One region of the Kaistia sp. UC242_56 genome, then DNA from elsewhere that is predicted to be linked to it. Evidence: predicted binding sites of a transcription regulator. Region 1 holds the regulator's gene; each other region holds the start of a gene.
The links. Region 1 encodes PhoB, which activates phosphate uptake and scavenging genes when phosphate is short. Its sites were predicted from a motif close to TGTCATNNANCTGTCAT; they were not measured.
Positions count from the first base shown of each region.

Region 2: a site for PhoB is predicted at 2,131-2,147, ahead of ACHMWQ_RS12270 (CorA family divalent cation transporter). Genes of this name have one in related genera too.
Region 3: a site for PhoB is predicted at 1,287-1,303, ahead of ACHMWQ_RS15165 (DUF1868 domain-containing protein). Genes of this name have one in related genera too.
Region 4: a site for PhoB is predicted at 5,142-5,158, ahead of ACHMWQ_RS18060 (ceramide glucosyltransferase). Genes of this name have one in related genera too.

Region 1 covers NZ_JBIOAN010000002.1:901,964-909,501, forward strand. Annotated here, with positions in the region: gene pstS (phosphate ABC transporter substrate-binding protein PstS) at 1-912, shown strand, start outside; gene pstC (phosphate ABC transporter permease subunit PstC) at 997-1,989, shown strand; gene pstA (phosphate ABC transporter permease PstA) at 2,001-2,903, shown strand; gene pstB (phosphate ABC transporter ATP-binding protein PstB) at 2,900-3,685, shown strand; gene phoU (phosphate signaling complex protein PhoU) at 3,711-4,427, shown strand; gene phoB (phosphate regulon transcriptional regulator PhoB) at 4,460-5,158, shown strand; gene ACHMWQ_RS06970 (GcrA family cell cycle regulator) at 5,369-5,902, opposite strand; gene ACHMWQ_RS06975 (aspartate aminotransferase family protein) at 6,311-7,538, shown strand, end outside.
Region 2 covers NZ_JBIOAN010000002.1:2,015,852-2,023,389, reverse strand. Annotated here, with positions in the region: gene cydB (cytochrome d ubiquinol oxidase subunit II) at 1-801, shown strand, start outside; gene cydX (cytochrome bd-I oxidase subunit CydX) at 817-945, shown strand; gene ACHMWQ_RS12270 (CorA family divalent cation transporter) at 1,044-2,045, opposite strand; gene ACHMWQ_RS12265 (NAD(P)/FAD-dependent oxidoreductase) at 2,236-3,519, shown strand; gene ACHMWQ_RS12260 (aldehyde dehydrogenase family protein) at 3,557-5,098, shown strand; gene ACHMWQ_RS12255 (CsbD family protein) at 5,173-5,364, opposite strand; tRNA gene ACHMWQ_RS12250 (tRNA-Met) at 5,551-5,627, opposite strand; gene ACHMWQ_RS12245 (putative quinol monooxygenase) at 5,874-6,164, opposite strand; gene ACHMWQ_RS12240 (inositol monophosphatase family protein) at 6,284-7,090, opposite strand; gene ACHMWQ_RS12235 (FadR/GntR family transcriptional regulator) at 7,135-7,538, opposite strand, start outside.
Region 3 covers NZ_JBIOAN010000002.1:2,643,846-2,651,383, reverse strand. Annotated here, with positions in the region: gene ACHMWQ_RS15175 (hypothetical protein) at 1-419, shown strand, start outside; gene ACHMWQ_RS15170 (chloramphenicol phosphotransferase CPT family protein) at 701-1,243, opposite strand; gene ACHMWQ_RS15165 (DUF1868 domain-containing protein) at 1,536-2,252, shown strand; gene ACHMWQ_RS15160 (alkene reductase) at 2,324-3,385, opposite strand; gene ACHMWQ_RS15155 (group III truncated hemoglobin) at 3,500-3,937, opposite strand; gene rimO (30S ribosomal protein S12 methylthiotransferase RimO) at 4,176-5,489, shown strand; gene ACHMWQ_RS15145 (acyltransferase family protein) at 5,602-6,798, shown strand; gene ACHMWQ_RS15140 (hypothetical protein) at 6,851-7,538, opposite strand, start outside.
Region 4 covers NZ_JBIOAN010000002.1:3,265,521-3,273,058, forward strand. Annotated here, with positions in the region: gene ACHMWQ_RS18025 (Gfo/Idh/MocA family oxidoreductase) at 1-180, opposite strand, end outside; gene ACHMWQ_RS18030 (alpha/beta hydrolase) at 436-1,401, shown strand; gene mgtE (magnesium transporter) at 1,360-2,778, opposite strand; tRNA gene ACHMWQ_RS18040 (tRNA-Leu) at 3,065-3,149, opposite strand; gene lipB (lipoyl(octanoyl) transferase LipB) at 3,374-4,072, shown strand; gene ACHMWQ_RS18050 (acylphosphatase) at 4,104-4,385, opposite strand; gene ACHMWQ_RS18055 (HAD hydrolase-like protein) at 4,397-5,059, opposite strand; gene ACHMWQ_RS18060 (ceramide glucosyltransferase) at 5,319-6,461, shown strand; gene ACHMWQ_RS18065 (acetyl-CoA carboxylase biotin carboxylase subunit) at 6,475-7,538, opposite strand, start outside.

The DNA.
Region 1 (7,538 bases):
AAGAAGGAAACCGGCGTCGGCATGAACTACCAGTCGATCGGTTCCGGCGGCGGTATCAAGCAGATCAAGGCCAAGACGGTGACCTTCGGCGCGTCCGATGCGCCGCTGAAGCCGGAAGAGCTGGCCAAGGCCGGCCTGGTCCAGTTCCCGACCGTCATCGGCGGCGTGGTTCCGATCATCAACGTCCCCGGCCTGAAGCCCGGTGAAGTGACCCTCGACGGCCAGACGCTGGCCGACATCTTCCAGGGCAAGATCACCAAGTGGAACGACGAGGCGATCAAGAAGCTCAACGCCAACGTCAACCTGCCGGACATGGCGATCGCCGTCGTGCGCCGCTCGGACGGTTCGGGCACCAGCTTCGTGTTCACGACCTACCTGTCGCAGTCCTCCAAGGCCTGGGCTGACGAAGTCGGCGCCGCTTCGGCCGTCGAATGGCCGGTCGGCCTCGGCGCCAAGGGCAATGAGGGCGTCGCCGCCAATGTCGGCCAGACCCAGGGTTCGATCGGCTACGTCGAGTATGCCTTCGCTGCCCAGAACGGCATGTCCTACACCAAGCTCGTCAATAAGGACGGCCAGATCGTGGCTCCGGAAGCGGCTAACTTCGCCGCCGCCGCCGCCAACGTCGATTGGGCCAATGCTCCGGGCTACTACGTCATCCTGACGAACGAGCCCGGCGCGACCTCCTGGCCGATCACCGCCGCGACCTTCATCCTGGTCCACGCCAAGCCCGACAACGCCGCCGACGTCGCCGAAGCCCTGAAGTTCTTCAGCTGGGCCTACGACAAGGGCGACGCTGCAGCCGAAGAGCTGCACTACATCCCGCTGCCCGACTCGGTCGTCGCCAACATCAAGGCGACCTGGGCCAAGGAAATCCTTGGCGCCGACGGCAAGCCGGTCTTCGCTGCCAACTAGGCTCGATCAGACGGAAAGAGGGGCGCGCTGCCCCTCTTTCTTCCTTCACAATATTGGCTCCCAATGCGGAACCGGGAAAACAACATGGTCGATGCTGCGATGACAGGCGCGATCAGCGCCGGCATGGATAGTGCCAAGCTGAAACGCATGAGACGGTTCAAGGCCGGGGATGCCACCTTCCGGGCGTTGACCCTGAGCGCCGCGCTGATGGTTCTGGTGCTGCTGGGCGGCGTCATCGTCTCGCTGGTGCACGGCTCGATCCCGGCGCTCTCGACCTTCGGCTTCGGCTTCATCACGAGCCAGTCCTGGAATCCCGTCACCGAGAAGTTCGGCGCGCTGGCGCCCATCTACGGTACGGTCATCACCTCCTTCATCGCGCTCCTGATCGCCGTTCCCGTCGGCATCGGCATCGCCATCTTCCTGACCGAGCTGTGCCCGCCCTGGCTGAAGCGTCCGATCGGCGTCGCCATCGAACTGCTCGCCGGCATTCCCTCGATCATCTACGGCATCTGGGGCCTGTTCGTTTTCGCCCCATTCTTCCAGACGACGATCCAGCCCTTCCTGATCGACATCTTCGCGCCGATCCCCGTGCTGAACAATCTCTTCGCCGGCCCGCCCTACGGCATCGGCATCCTGACCGCCGGCTTCATCCTGGCCATCATGGTGCTGCCCTTCATCACCTCGATCACCCGCGACGTGTTCGACACGGTGCCGCCGGTCCTGAAGGAAGCAACCTACGGCCTCGGCTGCACGACCTCGGAAGTCGTGACCAAGGTGGTGCTGCCCTATACCCGCGTCGGCGTCATCGGCGGCGTCATGCTGGGCCTTGGCCGCGCACTCGGCGAAACCATGGCCGTCACCTTCGTGATCGGCAACGCCCACAAGATCTCCGCCTCGATCCTGTCGCCCGGCACGACCATCTCGGCCTCGATCGCCAACGAATTCACGGAAGCCGTCGGCGATCTCTACACCTCGTCGCTGATCGCGCTCGGCCTGATCCTCTTCGTCATCACCTTCATCGTTCTCGCCGCGGCGCGTCTGCTGCTGATGCGCATGAACGTCAAAGCCGGCAATTGAGGCGCCCGATCATGGCAAGCAATCTCGGCACAATCGGCTCCGGCGGCCTTTCCGCCGCCTCGACGCCCGCCGCCCAGGCGATCTACCGCCGCCGCCGTCGCGGCAACAAGATCCTGCTGACGCTCTCCGTCGGCGCCACCATCTTCGGCCTGGCCTGGCTGGTGCTGATCCTCGGCGCGCTGCTCTATCAGGGCTTCAGCGGTCTCTCGCTGGCGGTCTTCACCGAAATGACGCCGCCGCCGGGCTCGGCCGGTGGTCTTCTGAACGCCATAATGGGCAGCCTGGTCATGACCTTCGGCGGCGTGATCATCGGCACGCCGATCGGCATCCTGGCCGGCACCTACATGTCGGAATACGGCCGCAACAACAAGCTGACGATGGTTGTGCGCTTCATCAACGACATCCTGCTGGCGGCGCCTTCGATCGTCATCGGCCTGTTCGTCTATGAGGTGGTCGTCGTCCGGATGGGGCACTTCTCGGCCTTCGCCGGCATGGCGGCGCTCGCCATCCTGGTCATTCCGGTCGTCGTCCGCACGACGGAGGACATGCTCAACCTGGTGCCGAACCAGCTTCGCGAGGCTGCCGCCTCGCTCGGCCTGCCGCGCTCGATCATGATCCGCCACGTCGCCTACAAGGCCGCGATGTCGGGCATCGTCACCGGCGTGCTGCTGGCGATCGCCCGCGTCAGCGGCGAGACCGCCCCGCTGCTCTTCACCGCGCTGAACAACCAGTTCTGGAGCACCAACCTGAACGCGCCGATGTCGTCGCTGCCGGTGACGATCTTCCAGTTCGCCCTGTCGCCCTATCCGGATTGGCAGAAGCTGGCCTGGACCGGTGCCCTGCTCATCACCTTTACCGTGCTGGCGCTCAACATCGTCGCTCGCGCCTTCCTCAGCCCCAAGGCTCAAAAATGACCCAGTCCGCGATGAACACGGCCGGCATGGCCGAGAAGATCTCGATCCGCAATCTGAAGTTCTTCTACGGCGACAACCTCGCGCTGAAGACCATCAACCTGCCGCTGTTCGAGAAGAAGGTCACCGCTTTCATCGGCCCGTCGGGTTGCGGCAAGTCGACCCTGCTGCGCGTGCTGAACCGGATGTACGACCTCTATCCGCGCCAGCGGGCCGAGGGCGAGGTGATCTTCGACGGCAAGAACGTGCTCGACCCCGACCAGGACCGCAACATGCTGCGCGCCCGCGTCGGCATGGTGTTCCAGAAGCCGACGCCATTCCCGATGTCGATCTACGACAACATCGCCTTCGGCATCCGCCTCTATGAAAACATCTCGCGCTCCGAGATGGACGGCCGGGTCGAGGCGGCGCTGACGCGCGGCGCGCTCTGGAACGAGGTCAAGGACAAGCTGCACACCAGCGGTCTCAGCCTCTCCGGCGGCCAGCAGCAGCGCCTCTGCATCGCCCGCACCATCGCGGTGCGGCCGGAAGTCGTGCTGTTCGACGAGCCCTGCTCGGCGCTCGATCCGATCTCGACCGCCAAGATCGAGGAACTGATCGACGAACTGACGACCGACTACACGATCGCCATCGTCACCCACAACATGCAGCAGGCCGCCCGCGTCTCGGACTACACGGCCTTCATGTATCTCGGCGAGCTGATCGAGTTCGACGAGACCACGAAGATCTTCACCGCCCCGAGCGACAAGCGCACGCAGGACTACATCACCGGTCGCTTCGGCTAAGCCGGGCCACGGGTAGGAGCACGACATGTCCGAACACATCGTTTCCAAGTACGACGAAGAACTGAACGACGTCGCCCGCCGCATCGCCGAGATGGGCGGCATGGCCGAGCGTCTCGTCGACGTCGCGGTCGGCGCGCTGATGCGCGTCGATGCCGCGACCGCCCGCACCGTCATCGCGGACGACAAGAAGCTCGACGTGCTGCAGCGCGAATGCGAAGAGCGCGCCATCATGATCATCGCCCGGCGCCAGCCCATGGCGATGGACCTGCGCGAAGTCATCGCCGCGCAGCGTATCGCCAGCGATCTCGAGCGCATCGGCGACCTAGCCAAGAACATCGCCAAGCGCGTCATTGCGCTGGACGGCCACATCCAGTCCAAGCGTTTCAACACCGGCGTCGAGCACATGGCGCAGCTGTCGCTGGCGCAGCTCAAGGACGTGCTGGATTCCTACGCGACCCGCGACGTCGACCAAGCCTACCAGGTCTGGAAGCGCGACGAAGAAATCGACGCCATGTACACGTCGCTCTTCCGCGAGCTGCTGACCTACATGATGGAAGATCCGCGCAACATCACCTTCTGCACGCATCTCCTGTTCTGCGCCAAGAACATCGAGCGCATCGGCGACCATGCGACCAATATCGCCGAGACGGTCTATTATGTCGTCACCGGCCAGGTCCTGGCCGAGGATCGTCCCAAGCAGGACGAATCCAGCACGACCGCCGTCGCGTATGAGAAGAACTGACGCCTGCGTCAGGTTTACTGGGATATCCGTGAATGACGCCACGCGTTATGATCGTTGAGGACGAGGAGGCGCTGAGCCTCCTCCTCCGCTACAACCTCGAAGCCGAGGGCTATGCCGTCGAGGTGGTGCCGCGCGGCGACGACGCCGAGATGCGCCTGCTCGAAACCGTACCCGACCTGCTGCTGCTCGACTGGATGCTGCCGGGCATTTCCGGCATCGAGCTGTGCCGCCGCCTGCGGGCGCGCGACGCCACCCGCACCCTGCCGGTGATCATGCTGACGGCGCGCGGCGAGGAACAGGAACGCATCCGGGGCCTTGCCACCGGCGCCGACGACTATGTCGTCAAGCCGTTCTCCGTGCCGGAACTGATGGCCCGCGTGCGCGCCATCCTGCGCCGCTCGAAGCCGGAGGTAATCGCCTCGTTGCTGCGCGCCGGCGACATCGAGCTCGACCGCGAGACGCATCGCGTCCGCCGCTCCGGCCGCGAGCTGCATCTCGGCCCGACCGAGTTCCGCCTGCTCGAATATCTGATGAAGAGCCCGGGCCGCGTGTTTTCCCGCGAGCAGCTGCTCGACGGCGTCTGGGGCCGCGACGTCTATGTCGACGAGCGCACGGTCGACGTGCATATCGGTCGGCTGCGCAAGGCGGTCAATCGCGGCCGCGTCAAGGACCCGATCCGCACGGTGCGCGGCTCCGGCTACTCCTTCGACGACCAGTTCGCGATGGCGTGAGGCGTTCCCTTGCCTCTCCCGGATGGGAGGGGCGGGGCAGTCTTCCAAAAATTCAGCCCAACCAAAAAGCCGCGTGGCCCTCCACGCGGCTTTTTGCATGCAACGAGCCAGGGCACAAAAAAAGGCCGTGCGCCCCGGGGGAGGCGGCACGGCCAGACTTGCATCGCAGGCCGACGGTGGGAGGACGCCGTCAGCCGCGGCGCGGCGCAATCAGGCGCCGACAGCCTTCTTCTGGCGACGATCATGCACGGGCTGATAGGCAACCCGCGAATGATATTCGCAATAGGGAATGCCGGAATTCGAGCGCTGGCCGCAGAAGTGGAAATCCTCGGTGCTGGGATCGCCGATCGGCCACTTGCAGGTCTGCTCGGTCAGGGTGAGGATCGTCGCGTGCAGGCTGATCGGAACGACGACGTCGTCCGAGCCAACCGCCCTGGGCATGCGCCGCGGCTCGGGTGCGATCTGGCTCATCGGCTTCAGGGCCGTGTTGCCGGCGACGAGTGGCCTGACGGGATTGGGGCGCCCTGTCGTGACCGAGCGTCCGTTGGTGGCAGCCGCGGGCTTGCGGGCGCGAGCGACCGGCGCCGTTGCCGGCTTGGCACGGCCGGAAAGGCTCAGCCGGTGTACCTTGCCGATGACCGCATTGCGCGTTACGCCGCCGAGTTCCGAAGCGATCTGGCTTGCGCTCAAGCCGTCGGTCCAGAGTTTTTTCAGCAACTCAACCCGTTCGTCCGTCCAAGTCATAGCGTGTCCTTGTCGGTCGGAGCGATACCCGGAATCCTGTCGCGGTCGTTCAGCCGGGATGCCGGACGACTGCGGACGCCATACAAGGGTCAGGGGGAGGTACCTGCTCGATATTTCGTGTCTTAACGAAAATTAAGATACTATATGGCGTGACTCGGTGACAAGAGTCGGAGGGATGGGTAGCGGCCGATCGGGCTGTTTTCCCCAACTTGCGACGGATTTCGGATCCATGAGTCCCGTCAATCGCTTAGCCGTCATGACCGCGCGCGAGCGGCGATTTCATTGACACAAATCGTCACGACCGTGATATAAGGGCAACGCATAAAGGTGCTGCCCGGCGCGTTGGCCTCGGGCGGCACCTTTGATTTTTAAGCACCCATTTCCGTGGTTTCATCCGAAGGAGGGGATATGAGCGCCCCCGATACCAGCGTTAAAAAGACCTCGTCCAGCCTCTATGACACCTTTTCGCGTGCGCCGCTCGAGTTCGAGCGAGGCGAGGGGGCCTGGGTCTTTACGCGAGAGGGCGACGCTTATCTCGATTTCTCCGCCGGCATCGCGGTGAACACGCTCGGCCATGCCAATCCGATCCTGGTGCAGGCGCTGACCGAACAGGCCGGCAAGCTCTGGCACACCTCGAACCTGTTCCGGATCCCGGGCCAGGAGAAGCTTGCCGACACGCTGGTCGCCAATACCTTCGCCGACCGGGTCTTCTTCGCCAATTCGGGCGCCGAGGCCAACGAGGCAGCCATCAAGACGGCGCGGCGCTATCATTACGTCAACGGCCAGCCCGACCGGTACCGCATCCTCACCATCGAGGGCGCGTTCCACGGCCGGACCCTGGCGACGCTCGCCGCCGGCGGGCAGCAGAAATATCTCGACGGCTTCGGCCCGAAGGCGGACGGCTTCGACCAGGTGCCGTTCGGCGACATGGCGGCGATCAAGGCCGCGGTGACGCCGGCGACCGCCGCCATCATGATCGAGCCGATCCAGGGCGAGGGCGGCGTGCGCGCCTTCCCGAACGCCTTCCTGCGCGAGCTCCGGGCGCTTTGCGACGCCGAGGGCATGCTGCTGATCATGGACGAGGTCCAGACCGGCATCGGCCGCACCGGCAAGCTGTTCGCCTATGAATGGACCGGCATCGCGCCCGACATCCTGACGGCGGCCAAGGGCATTGGCGGCGGCTTCCCGCTCGGCGCCTGCCTCGCCACCAACGAGGCGGCCAAGGGCATGACTCCCGGCACGCATGGCACCACCTTCGGCGGCAATCCGCTGGCGATGGCGGTGGGCAATGCCGTGCTCGACGTCGTGCTCGGCGATGGCTTCCTCGAGCATGTGCGCGAGACCGCGCGCTATCTGACCCAGCGCCTTGGCGGGCTGATGGACAGCCATCCCGGCGTCATCGACGACATTCGCGGCGAGGGCCTGCTGATCGGCCTCCACGCGCTGAAGCCGGTGCCCGAAGTGGTGGCGGCGCTGCGCGAGCAGAAGATGCTGGCCGCCGGCGCGGGCGACAATGTCCTGCGATTGCTGCCGCCGCTCAACATCGGCAAGGCAGAAGTCGACGCGGCGATCGACAAGCTCGACGCCGCCTTTTCCGCAATCGAAGCCGAGGCTGCGCAAGCGGCACGGCAATCCG
Region 2 (7,538 bases), 1.1 Mb from region 1:
ACCGGCTGGCGCTCGAAGTGGGACATGGTGCTTTGCTTCTGCGGCACCGTCCCGGCCCTGATCCTCGGCGTTGCCGTCGGCAACGTGCTGCTCGGCCTGCCCTTCGAGCTCGACGGCACGATGCGGACCTTTTATCGCGGCAACTTCTTCCAGCTGCTGACGCCGTTCGCGCTTCTGGCCGGCCTCGTCAGCCTCTCCATGCTGATCATGCATGGCGCGGCGCTGCTGACCTGGAAGACCTCGGGCCCGATCGCCGACCGCGCCCGTACCTATGGCCGGTGGGCGGCGCTCGCCGCGATCGTGCTGTTCGCACTGGCCGGCGTCTGGATCGCCTACGGCATTGGCGGGCATGTGATCACCAGCGTCATCGATCCGAACGGACAGTCCAACCCACTCGGCAAGACGGCGATGGTCGAGACCGGCGCCTGGCTCGCCAACTACAAGACCTATCCCTGGATGATGATCGCGCCGATCGCGGGCTTCGTCGGCCTGGTGCTCGCCGTCGTCGGCTTCACCATCCGCAAGCCGGCCCTCACCTTCATCACCTCGGGACTGGGCGTCTTCGGCATCATCGCGACGGCGGGCGTCTCGCTCTTCCCGTTCCTGCTGCCGTCCTCGATCAACCCCAATGCCGGCCTGACGATCTGGGACGCCTCGTCCTCGCATCTGACGCTCTGGATCATGCTGCTCTCGACCGGCTTCTTCCTGCCGATCATCCTGCTCTACACGGCCTTCATCTACCGGGTCATGCGCGGCAAGGTGACGGGAGACAGCATGGCCAAGAACCCCAACGCCTACTGAGTGGAGGACGACGCAATGTGGTACTTTTCCTGGATCCTCGGCCTCAGCCTGGCCTGTGCCTTCGGCATCCTCAACGCCATGTGGTACGAGCTGCGCGACGACCGGCTGAAGGGTCGCATCGCGATCACCCCGGCCGAAGACTAACCGGCTGATCGGCGCGACCATCGCGCCGGCCAACGACACCAGCGACCGCCTTGCGCGATCTTCGGATCCCGCCTGGCGGTCGTTTCGTTTGGGGGCCGCTATTCGAAGAAGCCGAGCCGTTTCAGCAGCAGCAGGGTGCAGCCCGAGGCCAGGCCGCCGATCAGCGACGCGCCGATCCAGCCATGCGCGCCCTCGAGAAAGGGGAGACCGCCGGTGTTCATGCCGAAGAAGCCGGTGACCAGCGTCGGCGGCATCAGCAGCGCCGTCATGACCGACAGCACATAGAGATGCCGGTTGCTGATTGTGGCCAGCTTCGCCGCGATCTCGTCCTGCAGGAAGCGCGCGCGGTCCTGCACCTCCTGCACTTCCTGGTCGAGCGTCTCGATCCGGCGCAAGAGCCGTTCCGCTGCCGCGCGCGAGGCGACATGGCTGCCGTCGACGTGTTCATCCTCGGCGAATTCGCGCAGGATGCTGCGCAGGCCTGATAGCTGGCGGTGCAATTTCACGGCCGTGCGCCGCAACGGTCCAAGCCGGCGCGATTCGTCATGCAGGCGCTCGTCGAGTACGCGATCCTCGATCGAATCGGCCTCCGTCCGCGAAGCGCGCAGCGTTTCCGCGATGGCGCGCAGAACCTGCTCGATCATCACCTCGAACAGGGCGACCGGTCCGCCGACGGGATGGCCGCTGTCGATCTTCGTCCGCGTCAGAGCGGCGGCGCGGACCGGATGGCGGCGACCGGAAACCAGATAGCCCGGGCCAAAGGCGAAGCGCATCGGCACCGTGCGATCGCTGTCCTCGTCGGGATCCTGCAGCGTGTCGGAGAAGCGGCCCCACACCGAGGACGCGTCATATTCAAGCGCGGGATAATCGTCCGGGCTCAGGAGCAGCCGTCGCGCCTGCGGCCCGAGCCAGTCGATGCCGGCGATCCAGTCGCGCGCCAGCCTGTCGACGAAGTCGAGGTGGACCCACAGGAACCCCTCGCCCGGCGCGAGCGGCCGGATGCAGGCATCGAACGCCACCGGCGCCGCCTGCCCCTTGCCGTCGAAGCGATACGCCCAGATCACGCCCGACACGGGCCGCGCCATCCGGTCAGCCGGCAATGGATTTTCTCGGTGACTCATGGGTCGTCGGGCTATTCAAGATCGGTCGGGCGGAGCGCCGCATGGCATCACTGCGACAGCAGCCATGACAGAACGATGACAGTCGCGAGGCGGGACTGGATTTCCGTTGTCGAGGGCCTGCGCCCCAGCCATGATCGCATCAAACCTCCGGCAGCTGGCGGACAGGCATATGCAGAACGACCCGCGATCGCACGGCCTCTGGGAGCGGACGGCTCCCCCGTCTCCCGTCACGACGGCGCTTTCCCGCGCCCTGACGGCGGACGTGGTGGTGGTCGGCGGCGGCTATACCGGCCTTTCGACCGCGCTGCATGCGGCCCAGGACGGACTCGACGTGGTGCTGCTGGAAGGCGTCGAATTCGGTTTCGGCGGCTCCGGACGGAATGTAGGCCTGGTCAATGCCGGCATGTGGGTCATGCCCGATGACCTGCCGGCGGCCCTCGGTCCCCTCTATGGCGACCGCCTGCTCGACCTGCTCGGCAACGCGCCGAAGCTCGTCTTCGAACTCGTCCGTGCGCATGACATCGCCTGCGAACTGGAGATGGCGGGAACGCTGCATTGCGCCGTGGGCGGCAAGGGGCTGATCGAAATCCAGCAGCGTGCCGCACAATGGGGCGCGCGTGGCGCGGCGGTGCGCCTGCTCGATGCGACCGAAACGGCGGCCAAGCTCGGCAGCCGCGCCTATGCCGGATCGCTGCTCGACATGCGCGCCGGAACGGTTCAGCCGCTGGCCTATGTGCGCGGCCTCGCCCATGCCGCCATCCGCGTCGGCGCGCGGCTGTTCACCCAGAGCCCGGTCCGCCAGGCCGAGAAGGTCCCGACGGGCTGGCGCGTGACCACGGATCGCGGCAGCGTCACCGCGCGCTGGGTCGTCGTGGCGACCGACGCCTATACCAACATGCCCTGGCCCGAAATCCGGACCGAGCAGGTGCACCTGCCCTATTTCAACTTCGCCACCGTGCCGCTCAGTGCGGAACTTCGCCAGTCGATCCTGCCGGAGCGCCACGGCGCGTGGGATACGAAGGAGGTCCTGACCTCGTTCCGATTCGACCGCGCCGGCCGGCTGGTGTTCGGCAGCGTCGGCGCCTTGCGCGGCACCGGGGCTGCGGTGCACCGGGCCTGGGCCAAGCGGGCCCTCGCCAAGATCTATCCGCAGATCGGCGATATCGACTTCGAGGCCGAGTGGTACGGGCAGATCGGCATGACCGATAACAGCCTGCCGCGCTTCCACAGGCTGGCCGAGAACGTCATCGCCTTCTCGGGCTATAATGGCCGCGGCATTGCGCCGGGCACCGTATTCGGCCGGGTGCTGGCCGACCATATCGCCGGCCGGATCGCGGAGGCCGATCTGCCGCTGCCGGTCACAAAGCCACAGGAGGTGCGCTTGCGTCGCCTCAAGGAAGCCTATTACGAAGTGGGGGCGCAGATCGCCCATCTCGCCGATGCCCGGCTCTGAACATCCGCGCGGAAGCCACGGAATTCGAGGAAACACCATGACCATCGCCATCCAGAACACCCTCGCGACCGAGGTCGATGCCCTGCTTTCCGGGATGGGGGTCACCGCCGCGCGAACGGGCGGCACGCTCGCCGTGCATTCGCCGATCACAGGCGAGGAACTGGAGCGCCTAGTCGAGATCGACGCAGCCCGCGCCAAGGCGGCGATCGACGCGGCGCACACCGCCTTCCTCGCCTGGCGCAATGTCCCGGCGCCGAAGCGCGGCGAACTGGTGCGCCTGCTCGGCGAGGAACTGCGCGCCCATAAGGCGGCGCTTGGCCGCCTCGTCTCGATCGAGGCCGGCAAGATCGTTTCCGAAGGCCTCGGCGAGGTGCAGGAGATGATCGACATCTGCGATTTCGCCGTCGGCCTGTCGCGCCAGCTCTACGGCCTGACCATCGCCACCGAGCGCAGCGACCACCGCATGATGGAGAGCTGGCATCCGCTCGGCGTCACCGGCATCATTTCGGCCTTCAACTTCCCCGTCGCCGTCTGGTCCTGGAATGCGGCGCTGGCGCTTGTCTGCGGCAACAGCGTCGTCTGGAAGCCGTCTGAGAAGACGCCGCTGACGGCGCTCGCGACCTCGGCTCTGTTCGAGCGTGCGCTCAAACGCTTCGTCGACGAAGGCGGCATCGCGCCGGAGGGCCTCTCCGCCCTGCTGATCGGCGGTCGCGAGATCGGCGAAGTGCTGGTAGACCATCCGCGCGTGCCGCTGGTCTCGGCCACCGGCTCGACCGCGATGGGCCGCATCGTCGGCCCGCGCCTCGCCGGCCGCTTCGCCCGCGCCATCCTGGAGCTGGGCGGCAACAATGCTGCCATCATCTGCCCCTCGGCCGATCTCGACCTGACGCTGCGCGGCGTCGCCTTCGCCGCCATGGGCACGGCGGGCCAGCGCTGCACGTCGCTGCGACGCCTGTTCGTGCATGACAGCATCTATGACAGCTTCGTGCCGCGACTGAAGCAGGCCTATGGGTCGGTGACGATCGGCAACCCGCTCGAATCCGGCACGCTGGTCGGCCCGCTGATCGACGCGGCCGCCTATAAGGGCATGCAGTCGGCGCTCGACGCCGCCAAGGGCGCTGGCGGCAGCGTCACCGGCGGCGAACGGGTGGATGGGGACAAGGCGTCCAACGCCTTCTATGTGCGCCCGGCCATCGTCGAAATGCCGGAGCAGAGCGGGCCGGTGGCGCATGAGACCTTCGCGCCGATCCTCTATGTGATGCGCTATTCGGAGTTCGAGGAGGCGCTGGAATTGCACAACGACGTGCCGCAGGGCCTATCCTCGTCGATCTTCACCAATGACCTGCGCGAAGCCGAGACGTTCCTGTCGGTGCGCGGCTCGGATTGCGGCATCGCTAACGTCAATATCGGCCCGTCCGGTGCCGAGATTGGAGGCGCTTTCGGTGGCGAGAAGGAGACGGGCGGCGGGCGCGAATCCGGCTCCGACGCCTGGAAGGCCTATATGCGCCGCGCCACCAACACCATCAATTACGGCAAGACGCTGCCTCTGGCGCAGGGCGTCAAGTTCGACGTCGCCTGACGCACGACGCAAAAAGGCCCCGGCCGGAAGATCCGGCCAGGGCCCTGTATATCGTCAATGATAGGTCCTGTAGATCAGGCCTTGTCGACGACGTTCTTGACGGCGTCCTTGGCCTTGCCAACAGCCTGCTGGGCTTCGCCCTTGACTTCCTGAGCCTTGCCCTCGGCGCGCAGGCGATCATTATCAGTCATCTTGCCAACACCCTGCTTCACGTTGCCGGCTGCTTCGTTGGCGAGGCCCTTGATCTTGTCGCTCGTGCTGCTCATCGTGCATTCCTCGTGTTGTTATTACGGGGAGACAACCGCTCAGCCGATCGATGGTTCCGCCATCGGCGCTAATTTTCGATTTCGAGCCGTCGGCTCGCAGGCCCAGGGGGCCACGACGCTACCTAGATTGCTGTGGGGGGCGCCAAAACGAAAGAACCCGCCGGTTAGGGCGGGTTCTTTGTAGGCTGGTTGCGGGGACCAGATTTGAACTGATGACCTTCAGGTTATGAGCCTGACGAGCTACCGGGCTGCTCCACCCCGCGTCACGCGCTTCGTCTTTCGTCGTCGCGCAGTGGTGATATAGGGGGTCGAACCCCGAATGAGAACCCCAATTCGAAATTTAATCGGCTTTATACACCGCGATCCATTCAACCCGGTTTGCCCCACACAGCACGCCAGGCAAGCCCTACGGCGAGCCATCTCTGGCGGCGCCAGTGTCGGTTGCCGCGCGTATCCTGCTCCGCGGCGAGGACTTGGGCCGGGTGGACGGTCGTCCAAGGCCATGCCGCTCAGCCGGAAAACGCCTCCATCAGGATGAACGTGCCGTCCTGCCGCTGATGCGCGTTGATCAACGGCACGAGACGCGTGAAGTGCTCCGTAGCGCAGTGGATGTCGAGGGCCGCGCGGTCGGGCCACGTCTCGATGAAGATGAAATGTCCCGGATCCTTCTGGTCAATGAAGAGATCATAGGCGATGCAAAGGGGCTCCTGACGCGTGAGCTCCACCAATTCGCGATAGAACGGCAGCACGATTTCCACGGCCTCGGGCTGAATGAAATCCTGCGCAATGACTTTGAGCACGAGTGGTTCTCCGTCTAACGGCTGTATGAAGGGGTCCTGATAGACAGCAACTCGTTCCCCAAACAAGCCGCCAGCCGGCGACAGGACCGATATCCCTGACTACGGGTCCGCGCCCTTCCTCACCGAGGCAGGGCGCCGGCGGCAATCGCTATCGGCAGAACGCCCTGCAGCGGCTCGCGGATAGCCGGGGTGCCGGCCAGGACCGCATTGCCCTGCAGCAGCCCGTCCCGGGCGGTGAAGTCGCTCACCCAGCCGCCGGCCTCCTCGACCAGAAGCAAGCCGGCGAGCACGTCCCAGCTGTGCAGGAACAGTTCGCAATAGCCGTCGATGCGGCCGCAGGCGACCTGGGCCAGCCCGATCGCCGCCGAGCCGTTCTGCACAAAGGCGAAGTCGCTCTCCAGCAGCCGGCCAACCAGCGCCACGTAGTCGGCCAAGGGGCGCTTCGACGAATAGCCGGCGTCGATGAGGGCGTCGGTTACACCCCGGGTGGGCCGCACGCGGATCGGCTGCCCGTTGCAGGTCGCGCCGAAACCGCGCCGCGCCACGAACATCTCGTCCAGGACGGGATTGTAGACGACGCCGCTCTCGGTGCGCCCCTCCGCGTGAAAGGCGATCGAGACGGCGAAATGGGGGATCCGGCGGGCGAAATTCGTGGTGCCGTCGATCGGATCAATCACCCAAAGGTTCGGAGCCGCGCTGCCACCCGACTCCTCGGTCAGGATGCCATCCTCCGGAAAGGCCTGCCGCAGCCGCTCGATCAGGAACCGGTCGATCTCGAGATCGGCCTGCGTGACAAGGTCATGCGCGCCCTTCTCCGTCGCCTGGATACGGTCGCCCGAGTGGAAGTAGCGCCGAGCGATGCCCCCCGCCTCGCGCGCGATCTCCTGGGCAAAGGCGTGGCGGCGGGCGATGTCGAGGCTGTTCATGGCCTGAATCCTTCGAGGGAGAATGGGGGCAAAAGGCCGTCGTGCTATTTCAGCCGGCTGAGCCGGGCTTCGAGCGAGGCGCGCACGTCCTCTTCCGCGCCATCCAGCAGCGCAATCAGCGCCTTCGTCGTGGCAGCGGGATCGCGCTGCTCGATCGTCTCGACGATGCGCCGATGCAGGCCGAGCGAATGGACCTGCCCGGCCGGATTGTCGTCGGTCAGGCGGAAGCTGATCACCAGCGCGGTTTCGATCAGGGCCGAGAGCGAGCCGATCAGTTCATTGCCGGACATGTGCAGGATCGCCTGGTGGAAGGCGAGGTCCGGCACGGCGAAACGCTCGCCGTCGCTGCCGGCTTGCTCCATCTCGTCGAGCAGCGCGCGCAGCTCCGCGATCTGTTCCGCGGAAGCGCGTTCGGCCGCCAGCGCGCCGGCCATCGGCTCGATCGCCC
Region 3 (7,538 bases), 1.7 Mb from region 1:
CAAAGCCGCTGGCGAAGCCCGTAGAGGCCAAGCCGCGCTGCGAGGCGGATGAATGCGTGTCCTGGGAAACAACGGTCAACAAGGCGCTGGCCGCCAGCTCCGCCCAGCCGGCGCCCGCACGGATCGGAACCGCGGCGCCGCGCGACATGACGCGGCCAGCCAGCTTCGATAGGCCCACCGATCCGGTTCAGTCCAACAACTTCGCTGAGCCCATACCGCCGGCTGACGTGCCGATGGACGGTCCGGTCCTGATGCGCCATGAGCCGACCACGGTCGGCGGCATGGCCAAGTCGGCAGCGTCGACGGTCGTCACGCAGAGCGGCAAGCTCGTCGATGACCTGATGCGCTGGAGCGACAAGACGGTCTCCAAGCTGGTGACGCCGCCACGCTGGGCATCGGCCGACGACGCAAACCCTTGAGGCCAATGGGCTGGGCAGGCGACAAACGCCGCCCAGCCCAAAGCCGTCAAAAGCCCGCCGGTCCGCCATTCCCGCCCATATCGAATAGTTCCATAATATATCTTATGCGAATAGCGTATGTGGCCGTCCCAACGTCTTCCCGCTCTATGGCGGATCTGGCTGGGACGCCGTCGCCCTCGCCGTCCATGCCGTTGAACCGATCCTGAGGGTTGGGTCGCTCGCTCGGCATGAGCTTTCCTCGCCGCTGCGCCGTGCTGGCTGACAGCCGTCTCGGATACGGCTCAGCTTCGATCCCGACGAAGACTCGAACAGCGGCCGCCGCTGCGCCAGGCTGCGAGCAACGCCTCGACATTGCCATCGAGGTCCTCTGTCGTGTTCAGCTCGATGTCGTAGGCCTTGCCGATATGGATGGTCTCGTAGTCCTGCCTGGCGCTACCGATCGGCCGGTCGCCCCGCTTGGCCTCTCGCTCGACCAGCAACTCCAGCGGACAATGGATGCCGACGAAGAAGACGTCATGCTGCGCGAAGAGCGCGGCCAACTCTGCGAGCCATCCTTCCGTGTCCAGGATGTGTTCGAGGATCAGATCGTTGCCTGCGTCGGCATAGGCCTTCAGCGAGCGATGAAAGCCATCGAAGAACGAGCCCCGGCAATCGGCCCAGTGGAACTCGCCTGTCTGGAAACGTCGCGTCGGCAGCACGCCGGCATCGCGCAGATGATCGATCGAAATGTGCCAGAACGGGCCCTCGATACGGTCCTGAAGCGCCCTGGCAAGGGTCGACTTCCCGGAACTCGAAGCGCCGTGCAGAAAGATGATCCGTGCCATGCTGGCCTCCGTCGCTTCGGGAGCGGCGGGATACAGCCGCTGCGTGACAGCAGCATGACCGGTCGGTCCGCTTCAGCTTTAAGCCGGAAAACCGCTCTTTATCAATGACTTATCCTATGCTTTGGGGCAGGGCCTGTCTACGCCCTGCCCGGCATCGGCGCCCTGCTCCGTTTCAAGGCGGACGCGTCGTCTTCGCTCTGTCACGCCGGCTTCATCGGCGCGCGCTACTGGCAGTCGCTCGTACGGTCGGTTCAGACCGCAAGCCTTCTCGCCAGACTCGACGGTTGCCGCCATGTCCTCGACTTCATCCATATCCCCGCTTGCCTGCTATGCCGCCGGCGACGCCAACCCGCTGCCGCCCCGGCATCTCGGCCAGCGCTATGACCAGGCCGGCACGTTTCTGCCGGAGCCCGGCAACACCGTCGTCTGCCATCTGGTCGAAGGTTCGCCGTCCCAGGCCGCCGTACTGGAGGTTCGGCGACGGATGCAGGCCATGCCGGACGCGAACCGCCTCGCCTTCATGCCGGCATCCAGCCTGCACATGACGCTGTTCCAGGGGATTATCGAATATCGCCGGAGCCTGCCCTATTGGCCCGCCGATGTTCCTCTCGATACCGAGATCAGTGCGATGACGAGCCTCTATCTGCAGCGGCTGGAGGGTTTTGCCGGTGCCGGGCCGTTCCGGATCCGGGTTGTCGACGTCGTGCCGACTGGGCTGACCGTGGTCGGCGCGACCGATGACGACGTGCGCCGCATGCGGGCATGGCGCGAGGCCTTTGCCGAGGTGTTTGGCTACCGCCATCCCGACCATGACGACTACGTGTTCCACGTCACGCTCGCCTACATGATCGACTGGCTCGACCCAGACCGCCTGCCGGAATGGGAGGCTCTGTTTGACGATTGCCGCGCCTTGCTCGCCCGGGAAGCGCCGGTTTTCGAGCTTGAGCCGCCTGCCTTCTGCAGCTTCGAAGACATGAACCATTTCGAGCCGCTTCGCGTGTTCGGCTGAACCGGCCCTAGGATCCCTGCCCCGCCGCCAGCGCTATTTGATGCGGCCGGCGGCGGGGCAAGGAAAGCGTGTCAGCCGACGGTTTCGAGCGCCGGATAGTCGGTGTAGCCCTTGGGGCCGGGCGTGTAGAAGGTCGAGGGATCGGGCTCGTTCAGCGGCGCATCGATGGCGAAGCGCTTCGCCAGGTCCGGCGAGGCGATATATTTGCGGCCGAAGGCAACGGCGTCGGCCGTGCCATTGCCGATCAGGCGCTCGGCATCCGCCTTGCTCATCCGCTCATTGGCGATGACCACGCCGCCAAAGGCACGCTTGATCTCGGCCAGCAGGCTATCCGGCTCCTCGCGCTCGATGACGAAGAGGAACGCGATGCCGCGCTTCTTCAATTCGCCCGCGAGATAGGTGAACAGCGCGCGCGGATTGCTGTCGCCCATGGCGTGATCGTCGCCGCGCGGCCGGATATGCGCTGCCACCCGGTCCGCGCCCCAGACCGAGATCGCCGCATCGACGACTTCCAGCATCAGGCGGGCGCGGTTTTCGATCGAGCCACCATACTGGTCGGTGCGGTGGTTGCTGCCGTCCTGGAGGAACTGGTCGAGCAGGTAGCCATTGGCGCCGTGCACGTCGACGCCATCGAAGCCGGCCCGCTTGGCGTTCTCGGCCCCGCGCCGGTAATCCTCGACGATCCCGGGGATCTCGTGGGTCTCCAGCGCGCGCGGCACGACATAGGCCCGGACCGGACGCAGCAGGCTCACATTGCCGGGAATGCGGATGGCCGAAGGCGCCACCGGCAGTTCCCCGCCGAGCAGCTCGGGGTCCGAGATGCGCCCCACATGCCAGAGCTGCGATACCATGCGCCCGCCGGCGTCATGCACGGCCTTTGTGACGAGCTTCCATCCCTCCACCTGGGCGTCCGACCAGATGCCCGGCGTGCCGAGATAGCCGACGCCCTGCGCGCTGACGCTGGTCGCTTCGCTGATTATCAGGCCTGCATTGGCGCGCTGGGCGTAATACTCGGCCATCAGCGCGTTCGGGACCCGCTCCGCCCCTGCCCGGCTCCGCGTCAGCGGCGCCATCACGATACGATTCGGCAGGCGGATGGCGCCCGCCTGGAGCGGCTCGAAAAGCAGGGACATGCGTCGGGAATTCCTTGGCTGTGTAACTTGTCAGTTTTCCTGACCACTATAGGACGAACCGCGTCAGCTGCAATCGTCGATCTGCGGCGTAAAACGACGAAACCCCTGCGTCGCTCAGCCGGGCGTCGACATCTTGAAGGCGTGCCGGGGCGAGCGGATTTCGCCGCGCACGCTGCCGATGCCGAGCTCGAAGCTGTCGGCGATGCGGTTGGCGCGGTCGATGAAGATCGCGGCACTCTGGGGCGGCATGATCTCGCTGGCGGTCGTCCGGAAAAGCTGGAGCCAGCGGTCGAAATGCGCGGCCTCGATCGGCAGGCGCAGATGCTTCTGCATCGGCCGGCCCTGATAGCGTCCGGTGCGCAGCACGACATTGGACCAGAAGGCGCAGAGCTTCTCGAGATGCTCGGGCCAATCGTCGACCTGGGCCTCGAATACCGGACCGATCAGCGGATCTTGCCGGACCCGGTCGTAAAAGGTGTGAACCAGTCGCTGGATCGAGGCTTCATCCACGCCGGCGGGAGGCTCGATCAGGGCGCTCGTCTGAAGGGTCATGCAGTCTCCGCTGACGGTCGTTTGCCCTCACCTATGCCTGCTGCGTCCTCGTCACAAGGGCGCGATGATGCCTTCCGCAAGGTTTGCATTGACAGATACCGGCCAGTTCGACAGAAAACGCGCCAGAATAGAACAATGAAAAGGTGCCGTCCCGTCGACCCGCCCGCGCGAACAGCGCCGGCGCTTCTGAAGCCCGTCGAACCGGACCTGCTACCGCTTACGCATACCGAGAACTCTCATGAACAGCGAAGCCCCGCGCATCTCTTTCGTCAGCCTTGGCTGCCCGAAGGCCCTGGTCGACTCCGAGCGCATCCTCACCCATTTGCGGGCCGAGGGTTACGAGCTTTCGCGCCATCATGACGGTGCCGACGTGGTCATCGTCAACACCTGCGGCTTCCTCGACAGCGCCAAGGCGGAGTCGCTCGAGGCGATCGGCACGGCGATGAAGGAAAACGGCAAGGTGATCGTCACCGGCTGCATGGGCGCCGAGCCCGAGCAGATCCGCCAGGCTTTCCCCAACGTGCTGGCGATCACCGGCCCGCAGCAATATGAGAGTGTGCTGGGTGCGGTCCACACGGCCGTGCCGCCGGCGCACGATCCCTTTGTCGATCTGGTGCCGCCGCAGGGCATCAAGCTGACGCCGCGCCACTACGCCTATCTGAAGATTTCGGAAGGCTGCAACAACCGCTGCTCGTTCTGCATCATCCCGAAGCTGCGCGGCGACCTCGTGAGCCGCCCGGCCGGCGACGTGCTGCGCGAGGCGGAACGCTTGGTGAAGGCCGGCGTCAAGGAACTGCTGGTGATCTCGCAGGACACCAGCGCCTATGGCGTCGACCTGAAATACGCGACCAGCCTGTGGCGCGACCTCGAGGTGCGGGCCAAGTTCCTTGACCTCTCCTCGGCGCTGGGCGAACTCGGCGCCTGGGTGCGCATGCACTATGTCTACCCCTACCCGCATGTCGATGCGGTGGTCGAGCTGATGGCCGAGGGCAAGATCCTCCCCTACATCGACATCCCGTTCCAGCATGCGAGCCCGAGCGTGCTGAAGTCGATGCGCCGCCCCGGCAACCAGGAAAAGACGGCCGATCGCATCCACAAATGGCGCGAGATCTGCCCGGATCTCGCGGTGCGCTCGACCTTCATCGTCGGCTTCCCCGGCGAGACCGACGAGGACTTTGAATATCTGCTCGAATGGCTCGACGATGTGAAGCTCGACCGGGTCGGCTGCTTCAAGTTCGAGCCGGTCGAGGGCGCGCCGGCCAACGAGCTGGCCAATCCAGTTCCGGAAGAGGTCAAGGAGATCCGCTGGCACCGCTTCATGAAGCGCCAGCAGGAAATCAGCGCCAAGCGTCTCGCCAAGAAGGTCGGCCGCCGCGTCTCGGTCATCATCGACGAGAGCAACGGCCTCACCGCCAAGGGCCGCACGGTCTGGGACGCCCCGGAGATCGATGGCGCGATCCACCTGACCTCGCGCCGCCCGATGCGCGTCGGCGAGATCTATACCGCCAAGATCGACCGCGCCGACGCTTATGACCTGTATGGCGCCGTGTGACGCTTGTCGTAGCCACGACGTCGGCATCCCTGGGTGGCGCGCGCATAAGCGCTCGTTAAAGGGTTGTGCCTAGCCTAAGCTTCTCTGCGGAACGGATCTGTAGGCAGGCATCGTGGACGATTCACGGCTGGGTTCACCCCACTTTCGGGTGCTGGACGGATGGCGAGGCATCTGCGCATGCCTCGTCGCGGCGTTCCATTGCATGGCCTACAGCCACATCCATGCCCTGCCCTTCCTCCGCAACGCCTTCCTCTTCGTCGATTTCTTCTTCGCGCTCAGCGGCTTCGTGATCGCGGCCAACTACCGCGCGAAGCTTCGGCAGGGGTTTGGCGTGGGCCGCTTCATGTTCCTGCGCTGGGGGCGGCTCTATCCGCTGCATTTCGCGACCTTGATGTTCCTGGTCGGCATGGAGTGCCTGGCGCTGGCGATGCCGGAGGTCTTCGGCAGGTCCGCCTTTGCCGGATCCGACCGCGACATCGGCTCGCTCGTCTCCAATCTGCTGCTTCTGCAAGGCATTGGCCTCGACAGCTCGCTCAGCTGGAACTTCCCCAGCTGGACGATCAGCGCGGAGTTCTGGACCTATCTGCTGTTCGCGCTTGTCGCGGTCGCCCTGCCCGTCGCTTGGCTCCGCCTCGTCCTGCTGGTGGTGGCCCTGGCCGCGCCGATTGGACTCGGCCTTCTCAGCAGCCAGAACATGGCCGCGACCTATGACTACGGCATCCTGCGGGCCCTTGGCGGCTTTGCGGCGGGCGCGATCTGCTTCGACATTTACACGGTGCTGCGCCGGCTGGCCCTGCCAAGGCCTGCCGCCTGGCTATTCTCCGCGGCGGAGGGCGTCCTGATCCTTGGTGTCGTCCTGTTCGTCTCGGCGGCGGGGCAGACCTCGCTGTCGCTCTTCGCTCCCCTCGTCTTCTCGCTGACCATTCTGCTCTTCAGCGTGGAGGGAGGGCTGTTCAGCCGGCTGCTGCGATCAGGTCCGGCCATCCTGCTCGGGACGCTGTCCTATTCGATCTACATGGTGCATGTGCCGCTGCAGATGGTCACGAAGATGCTGGCTCGCGCCGTCGAACGCGAAGCCGGCGTCCCCGTGTTTACGCCCGTGATCCTGGGGGAGGACCGGGTGATGATGCTGGGGCGGACACTCTGGCAGGGCGATGTCGCCCTGGTTGCCATCCTGGCCGCGATCCTGGCCGTGGCGGCGCTCACCTATTTCTGGATCGAGGCGCCTTGCCGTCGCTTCACGCGCCGTCTGGTCGATCGCCGTTCCAGGGGTAAGTCGCGTGCCGAACCGAACCTCGCTTTGCATTGAGCGCGCCGCGTAGAGGATCCGATCCAACAGCGGGCTCGCGTCGTGCGTTCGTTCAGCCGGTGACCTTCTGCGCCAGCGCTTGCAGCCGCTCGGCCGGTGCGCGGCCGATCAGCAGGCGCCCCTGCCCGCCCGAGGCCCAATGGACGATGGTGAAGCCGTCGAGCTCCTCGGTCGTCGGGGCGACATCCGCCTGGTCCGGCCGGGCGATGACGCAATAGGCGATCGGCCCGTGCTGCGGATCGAGATAGGCGATCTGCACCAGCGGTCGTCCCTGGAAGTCGAACAGCTGCGCGCCCCGGAAGGAGAGGCCCGGGAACGCATCCGGCGCGCCCGTGAGGTCGACGCCGAGCTTGGCGGAGGCGGCGCTGAGTTCGGCCGCCGCGCGCTTCGGCGTCGGTGCGAGCGCAAGCGTCTCCGGCGTCGTCAGCGACCAGTATTCGGCCACCGCCTGTCGCCAGCTCTCGGTCGTGCGCATCTCGCGGCCGTCACCCTCGCGACCGATCCAGCCGTTGAGCGAGGCCCCCAGCACGCCACCCAGCACGAACAGCGCCAGCGCCGCTGCGACCAGCCGCGGCTGCCAGCGAGGGAAGCGCAAGGCCCGCGTCTGCGGCCGCTCCAGAACGCGCCGGGTCTCGTCGGTGACGATCGCCGAGGCGAGCAGATCCTTGAGCTTGGCGCGCGGCGCCTCGGCCTGCAGTGCTTCGAAGGCGGGCACGATGAGCCGACCGCCGCGCTCGATC
Region 4 (7,538 bases), 2.4 Mb from region 1:
GTCGCGCGGGTCGAACAGCGGCGTCGTGCCATATTGGGCGGCGACGGCTTCGGCGCGGGCGCGATCCGCGTCCACCACGGCCACAAGCCGGCCCTTTGGATTGGCGGCATGCTGCCGCGCGTGGAAGGAACCGAAATATCCGAGCCCGATGACTCCGGTCCTGATTTCGCTCGTCGTCAATCCCGCAACTTTCTGCAATCCGAAATAGAGCGAAGCAGTCCGCTTCGCCCGCACCGGTCTAACGAATTCTCGTTCAAAGTCGATCAATGGCCGCACAAAGGCGGTCACATTTTGTCCATCCGGGAAACATGGCGCGACGCGGCAGGCCGGACGATCACGTCCGCGTGACAGCACGGCTCCGAGGATGCCGTCGAGACCGCCGCCTCTATATCATCCCACCGTGCCGGCCCTCTCCGGCGATACGGGAACCTTACCATGCCCCATCGAATGACCGCCGTCCTCTGCCGCGCCTTTCTGTGCGGCGCGGGGATGATCGGCGCTGCCCAGGCGCAGGGAATCGTCAAGCGCCACCTGATGGCGCCCAGCCCTTCGCTGGGCCGCCCCATTCCCTACTCGCTCTACAAGCCGGCGACCGAGCCAAAGGCCGGCACGCGGTGGCCGGTGCTCTACCTGCTGCATGGCGGCGGCGGCGGCGACCTCGACTGGCTCGACTATGGCAAGATCGCGCACACGCTGGACGACGAGATCGCCGCCGGCAAACTGCCGCCGCTCGTCGTGGTCATGCCCGATGGCGGCGGCGAAAGCTGGTTCGTCGACAATACCGACCCCGACGGAGCCGGAAGGGTCGAGACGGCGCTGACGACGGACCTCGTCGAGGCGATCGACACGACGCTGCCGACGGCCGCCTGCCGGGGGGGACGCGCCGTGGGCGGGCTTTCGATGGGTGGATATGGCGCGGCCCTGTTCGCGCTCGACCATCCCGACCGCTTCGTCGCCGCGATCAGCCTGTCCGGCGCGATCGCGCAGCCAATCGATCCGAACGACGCCGTCCGCATCAAGAAGGGCGACGAATATTATGACGGCGCCTTCGGCAAGCCGTTCGATGTCCACCGCTACAACGCGGACAATGTGTTTCCGCGCATCACCAAGGACGCGGGCCTGGCCGAAAAGCCCAGCTTCTGGATCACGGCCGGCGACCGCGACGGGCTCGGCATCATCACCGGATCCGCGGACCTGCACGTCGCCCTGCGCCGCGCGGGCTACAAGACGACGCTGCGCATCGGGGCCGGTCAGCATGACTGGATCAACTGGTCGCAATCAATCGTCCCGGCCTTGGACTGGCTGGCGCCGCAGCTTCGCGATACCTGCCCGCCCCTGCAGTCGACGGCAGGCCTTGGCCTAGCTGAGCCCGAACCAGAGCGCGGCGAAGCCCAGGAATGAGAAGAACCCGACGATATCGGTGATTGTCGTCACGAACGAACTGGACGCGATCGCCGGGTCGATCTTGAAGCGGTTCAGCGTCAGCGGAATCAGGATGCCTCCAAGGGCGGCGGCGATCAGGTTGATCACCATCGCCGCCGCGATGACAAATCCCAGGTCCAGTATGCCGAAGCGGTAGACCGCAATCGTGCCGACGATGGCGGCGAACAGGAAGCCGTTGAAGATGCCGACCAACAGTTCACGGCCGATGACGCGCAGGACGTTATGCGGCCCGAGTTCGCGCATCGCGATGGCGCGAACCGCCACCGTCATGGTCTGCGTGCCGGCATTGCCGCCCTGACTGGCGACGATCGGCATCAGAACAGCCAGCGCCACCATCTTCTGCAGCTGATGCTCGAACAATCCGATGACGAAGGACGCCATCACGGCCGTGATGAGATTGAAGAAAAGCCACGGGAATCGGCTCTTGGCGATCGACCAGACCTTGTCGGAGACTTCTTCGTCGCCCACGCCGCCGAGGCGCTTGATGTCCTCGTCGGCTTCTTCCTGGATGACGTCGACGATGTCGTCGATGGTCAAGAGACCGACCAGCCGGTCCGATTCGTCGACGACGGCGGCCGAGATCAGGTTGTAGCGCTGGAACATCCGCGCTGCTTCTTCCTGGTCCTCGGTGGCGCGGATCAGGTGATGCGCCTCGCTGACTAGCTCGGCGATCTTGACGGGCCGCTTGGTCCGCAGCAGGCGGTTGAGCGATACGGTGCCAAGCAGATGATAGCCGGGATCGATGACGAAGACTTCGTGGAATTCTTCCGGCAGGTCCTCGGCTTCGCGCATGTAGTCGATCGTCTGCCCCACGGTCCAGAAGGGCGGCACGGCGATGAACTCGGTCTGCATGCGCCGGCCGGCGCTCTCTTCCGGATAGTCGAGGCCACGCTTCAGCGCCAGACGTTCGACGGACGGGATCTGGGCGAGAATCTCGTCCTGGTCGGCCTTGTCGAGATCTTCGAGAATGTAGACCGCGTCGTCGGAATCGAGATCCCGCATGCCTTCGGCGACGGTCTCGGACGGCAACTCCTCCAGGATCTCGACGCGCACCGTCTCGTCGAGTTCGGTGAGCGCGGTGAAATCGAAGAATTCGCCCAGCAGCTGGATCAGCGCGGGGCGCTGGTCGGGCTCAAGCGCCTCGAGGATCGCGCCCACATCCGATTCATGGAGATCTTCGGTCAGCTCGCGGGCGCGTTCCTGGTTCCCCGTCTCGATCGCCTCGCTGAGGGCTTCCAGGAACGGCGTGGAAACGTTGTCGTTCTCGTCGCGAAGCGGCGGCAAGCCCTGCGTCTGGCGATCTTCGCGCCTGTCGATCGTCAGCTCTTCCGACATGGACCCTCAGAACGCGTTCACGAGATTTCAGGGGAGGTCCGGCGAGCTTTAGCCGTCAACCGCGCGGTGGCAAAGCGAAAATGCTGCGCTGCGAGCATTCTCGGCATTGCGGCGCTTCACCGGGACCCATTGGCCAGGGCGGTAGCGCCAAACCTTGTGCATGGCGAACGTCCGGCACCCGCCAAAGGTTGCCCTCGGCGTCCAGCGCCTGGGCCGATACCGGGGTCCAGAAACAAAAACAGCGGCCCGAGGGCCGCCGCTTTGCGAGGATTTTTGCATTTGGGTTTGGTGCGGTCGAGAAGACTCGAACTTCCACGCCTTTCGGCACAGCGACCTCAACGCTGCGCGTCTACCAATTCCGCCACGACCGCGAAACCCAAGCCGGTGTTGACCGGCGCGAGGTGGGATGTAGCAAATGACCTCCGACGAAACAAGCGACTTCGAAAACTGTTTCATTTCATCCACAGGCAGTCCGGTACCGATCGATTTTTGCGGGACAGGTGATCAATGCCCGCCCTTGCGCTATGACCGGATCGACCGACATGAGACCTGGCACAATGAAAGATTGGCCAAGCCGCCAATCGAGAGTGACTCCATGACCCTGCGCGACGATCTCACCGCTTCCCTCCTGCCCCGCGACGGCAGCCCGCCCGTCGAATGGGTGATCGAGGAAGCGCCCGTCGATTATCCCGACGCCGTCGCCGAAATGGAGGCGCGGGTCGCTGCGATCGCGGCCGGCACGGCGCGCGAACGCATCTGGCTGGTCGAGCATCCCCCACTCTATACGGCCGGCACCAGCGCGCATGACGAAGACCTGATCGCGCCGGACCGCTTTCCGGTGTTCCAGACCGGGCGCGGCGGGCAATACACCTATCACGGCCCCGGCCAGCGGGTGGCCTATGTGATGCTCGACCTCAACCGCCGGCGGCCAGACCTGCGCCTGTTTGTGGCGACGCTCGAGCAATGGATCATCCGCACGCTGGACGGCTTCAACGTGCGCGGCGAGCGCCGCGACGACCGCGTCGGCGTCTGGGTTCGCCGCCCCGAAAAGGGTTTCGAGGCCGAAGACAAGATCGCGGCGATCGGCATCCGCGTGCGGCGCTGGGTGACGTTCCACGGCATCTCGATCAATGTCGAGCCGGAGCTAGACCATTTCGACGGGATCGTGCCCTGCGGCGTGAAGGGCCATGGCGTTACCAGCCTGGCGGATCTCGGGCGGATCGTGACCATGCCGGAAGTCGACGCCATCCTGCGCCGGGAGTTCGAAGCGCTGTTTGGCGAGACGGTTCGCTAGCGCGATCTCCCTCGATCGGACGTGCACGCGCTCAGGCGTCTGGCAGCACCCGGAAGAGGCCAGGCTCGGCCGAATCTCGTTCGTCGACATCGACCGCGCTGACGCGGGCCATGCGCGGGCCGGCATGGCAGGCGAAGAGCATCGCGGCGACATCGGCCTCGTCGCCGGTGAAGACCGCCTCCACCTCCCCTCCGCGCCGATTGCGGACCCATCCGGACAGCCGCCGGGCATTTGCCTCCCGTTCGGTCCACGCTCGATAGCCGACGCCCTGTACAAGCCCGGATATCATCACATGGACCGTGCGTACCGTCATTCCCGTCCCCCTCAGCCGAGCAGCCGCAGCACGGCCGGCGCGAGATCGGTAACCTCAGGCACGATCACGTCCGGCGGGAACAGGTCGAACTCTTCCCCCGTGCCGTAGCCCCAGCCGACTGCCGCTACCTTGATCCCGTTCGACCGCGCCCCCTCGATATCGTAGCGCCGATCCCCGATCATGACACAGCGCTCCGGATCGATCGCCTCAACCGAAAGGATGTGGCCGATCAACTCGCTCTTGTCGCTGTGCCGGCCATCCAATTCGGACCCGTGCACGACGGCAAAGAATCGGGTCAGGTCGAAATGGTCCAGGATCCGCTCGCAGAACACGCGCGGCTTGGAACTGGCGAGGAACATCTGCACGCCCGAGTCCCGCAAGTTGGAAAGCGCCTCGGGAATGCCGTCGAACACGGTGTTCTCGTAGAGCCCGATCGTGCCGAACCGCTCGCGATAGTGGCCGAGCGCCACCTTCGCCAGGATCGCATCGCCGTCCAGCATGGCGGCGAAGCTGCCTTCCAGCGGTGGGCCGATCGCCGCGCGCAGCGCCAGCTCGTCAGCGGCCGGACGATCGAGCTTCTCCAGCGCATAGAGGATGGAGGCGCTGATGCCGGGATAGGGATCCGTCAGCGTCCCGTCGAGATCGACGAGCGCGGTAAGCTTGGCAGCGGTCATGGGCAATGCGTTCCGTGAAGGCGCGGGAGATGCCGCCCGGATTGCGCGCTTCCCGCCCGGTCGTCAAGCCTGCCCCTCGCCCCTTCATCAAACCGTCACCCAGTTGCGCGACGAGAGCAACCGAGGCTCTCTCGCCAATCGTCCGCGTCGCCAAGCCCGCGACGTTCTGTTACCCTGCCCTGGTCCGACCTTTCTGGGTCAAAGGAGCCGATACCGCCTTGTCGCGACCCTCAGCCCCTCTTCCCGTGCAGGCGACGCAATGAGCATCGCCATCCTCCTCGCCCAGATCTTCTGCCTGCTCGCCGCCCTCATCCATTTCGGCAGCATCGCGCTGGTAACCTTGCGCGGCCGCGCCGGTCGTCTCGACACGGCGAATCCCCACGGACAGCCCCCCGTCAGCATTCTGCGACCGGTCTGCGGCATCGAGCACGCGATCGACAGGACGCTCGGCTCCGGCTTCGGGCTCGATTATCCCGATTACGAACTGATCTTCTGCGTCGCCAGCGCCAGCGATCCGGCAATCCCCGGCATCCGCCGGCTGATGGCGGCGAACCCGGCGGTTCCCGCCCGCCTGCTGATTGGCGACGACCGCATCAGCATCAACCCGAAGCTCAACAATCTGGTGAAGGGCTGGGACGCGGCGAAGCATGAGTGGATCGTCATGACGGACAGCAATGTGCTGATGCCGCCGGACTACATCGATCGCATGCTCGATCGCTGGGACGCGACCACCGGGCTGGTCTGCTCACCGCCACTGGGCAGTGAACCGCAGGGCTACGGCGCCGAGTTCGAATGCGCCTATCTCAACACCTACCAGGCCCGCTGGCAGCTCGCCGCCGATGCGCTGGGCCAGGGCTTCGCGCAGGGCAAGTCGATGTTCCTGCGCCGCGAGAACCTGGATCGGCATGGCGGCATCGCGGCGCTTGCGGCCGATCCGGCCGAAGACGCCGCCGCCACCAAGGCGATCCGCGCCAACGGCCAGCGCGTGCGCCTCGTCCGCCAGCCCTTCGCCCAGCCGCTCGGCGCCCGCGCGCTGCGCGCCGTCTGGAGCCGCCAGTTGCGCTGGGCGCGGCTCAGAAGGGTCACCTTCCCGGCCTTCTTCTGCATGGAATTCCTGACCGGCGGCCTTTTCCCGATCGCGATCGCGACCTGGCTCGCCTTCAACGACGCCATTCCGGGCTGGATCGCGCCGCTTTTGGCCGTCGCCTGGTACGGGGCCGAAGCCTTCCTGGCCAAGAACCTCGACTGGCACTATTCGCGCCGTTCACCGCTCGCCTGGGTGCCGCGCGATCTGTCGCTGCCCGTGCTGTGGATTGCCGCCGTGTGCGGGAACGGCTTCGAATGGCGCGGCAACCAGATGGACGTCAAGAAAGACAGCCTGCTCGCCACCGAGGCCGACTGAGCCGCTACCGCCGCTAGGCGAACTCCATGATCACCGCGTCGACGGCAAGGCTCTCGCCCTGCTTCACGGCGATCCGCTCGACCGTGAGATCGCGATCCGCGCGCAGCACGTTTTCCATCTTCATGGCCTCGACGATCGCCAGCGTCTCGCCCGCCTTCACCTCCTGCCCCTCCTCGACCGCCAGCGACACGACAAGGCCGGGCATCGGGCAGAGCAAGAATTTCGACGTGTCGGCCGGCTTTTTCTCGGGCATCAGGCTGTAGAGCGCGGCGATGCGCGGCGTCATCACCCGCGCCACCACGTCGATGCCGCGATAGAGCAGCCGATATCCGGAGAGCGCGGGGCGCACCTGCACCGAGAGCGGCTCGTCGTCGATGGCGCCCTCCCAGACGAGATCGCCCGGCATCCAGTTCGACAGCACGGTGACCGGTGCCTCCGCTCCCGGAAGCACGATCTCCACCTCCATCGGCAACAGGGCGATTCCGGTCGGGCTTTCCAGTTCAACGGTGTTGCCGCCGATCGAGACCACCCATTTCTCGCGCCAGTTTCCGGCATGCGGCGCCAGGCGGCCGGCCAGCCGATCGAGCCGATCCTTGCGCAGGATCTCCATCGTCAGCGCGACCACGGCCAGCTGATGCAAGGTCGAGCTCGAAGCCGTAACGCCCTGAAACCCTTCAGGGAACTCCTCGGCTATAAAGCCGGTCGAAAGCCGCCCCTCGCGCCAGCGCGGATGCGCCATCAGCGCCGAAAGGAACGGCACATTGTGCTGGATGCCCTCGACGACGAAATCGTCCAGCGCCACGCTCATGGCCTCGATCGCCTCGCCGCGGGTGGCAGCATGGGTGCAGAGCTTGGCGATCATCGGGTCATAGAACATCGAGATCTCGGATCCCTCGACGACGCCGGTATCGTTGCGGACCGTGATGCCCTCGCGATGCGCCTCGATGGGCGGGCGATAGCGGGTCAGACGGCCGATCGAGGGCAGGAAGTTGCGATAGGGATCCTCGGCATAGATGCGGCTCTCGATCGCCCAGCCCGTCAGCTTGACGTCCTTCTGCGCGATGGGCAACGGCTCGC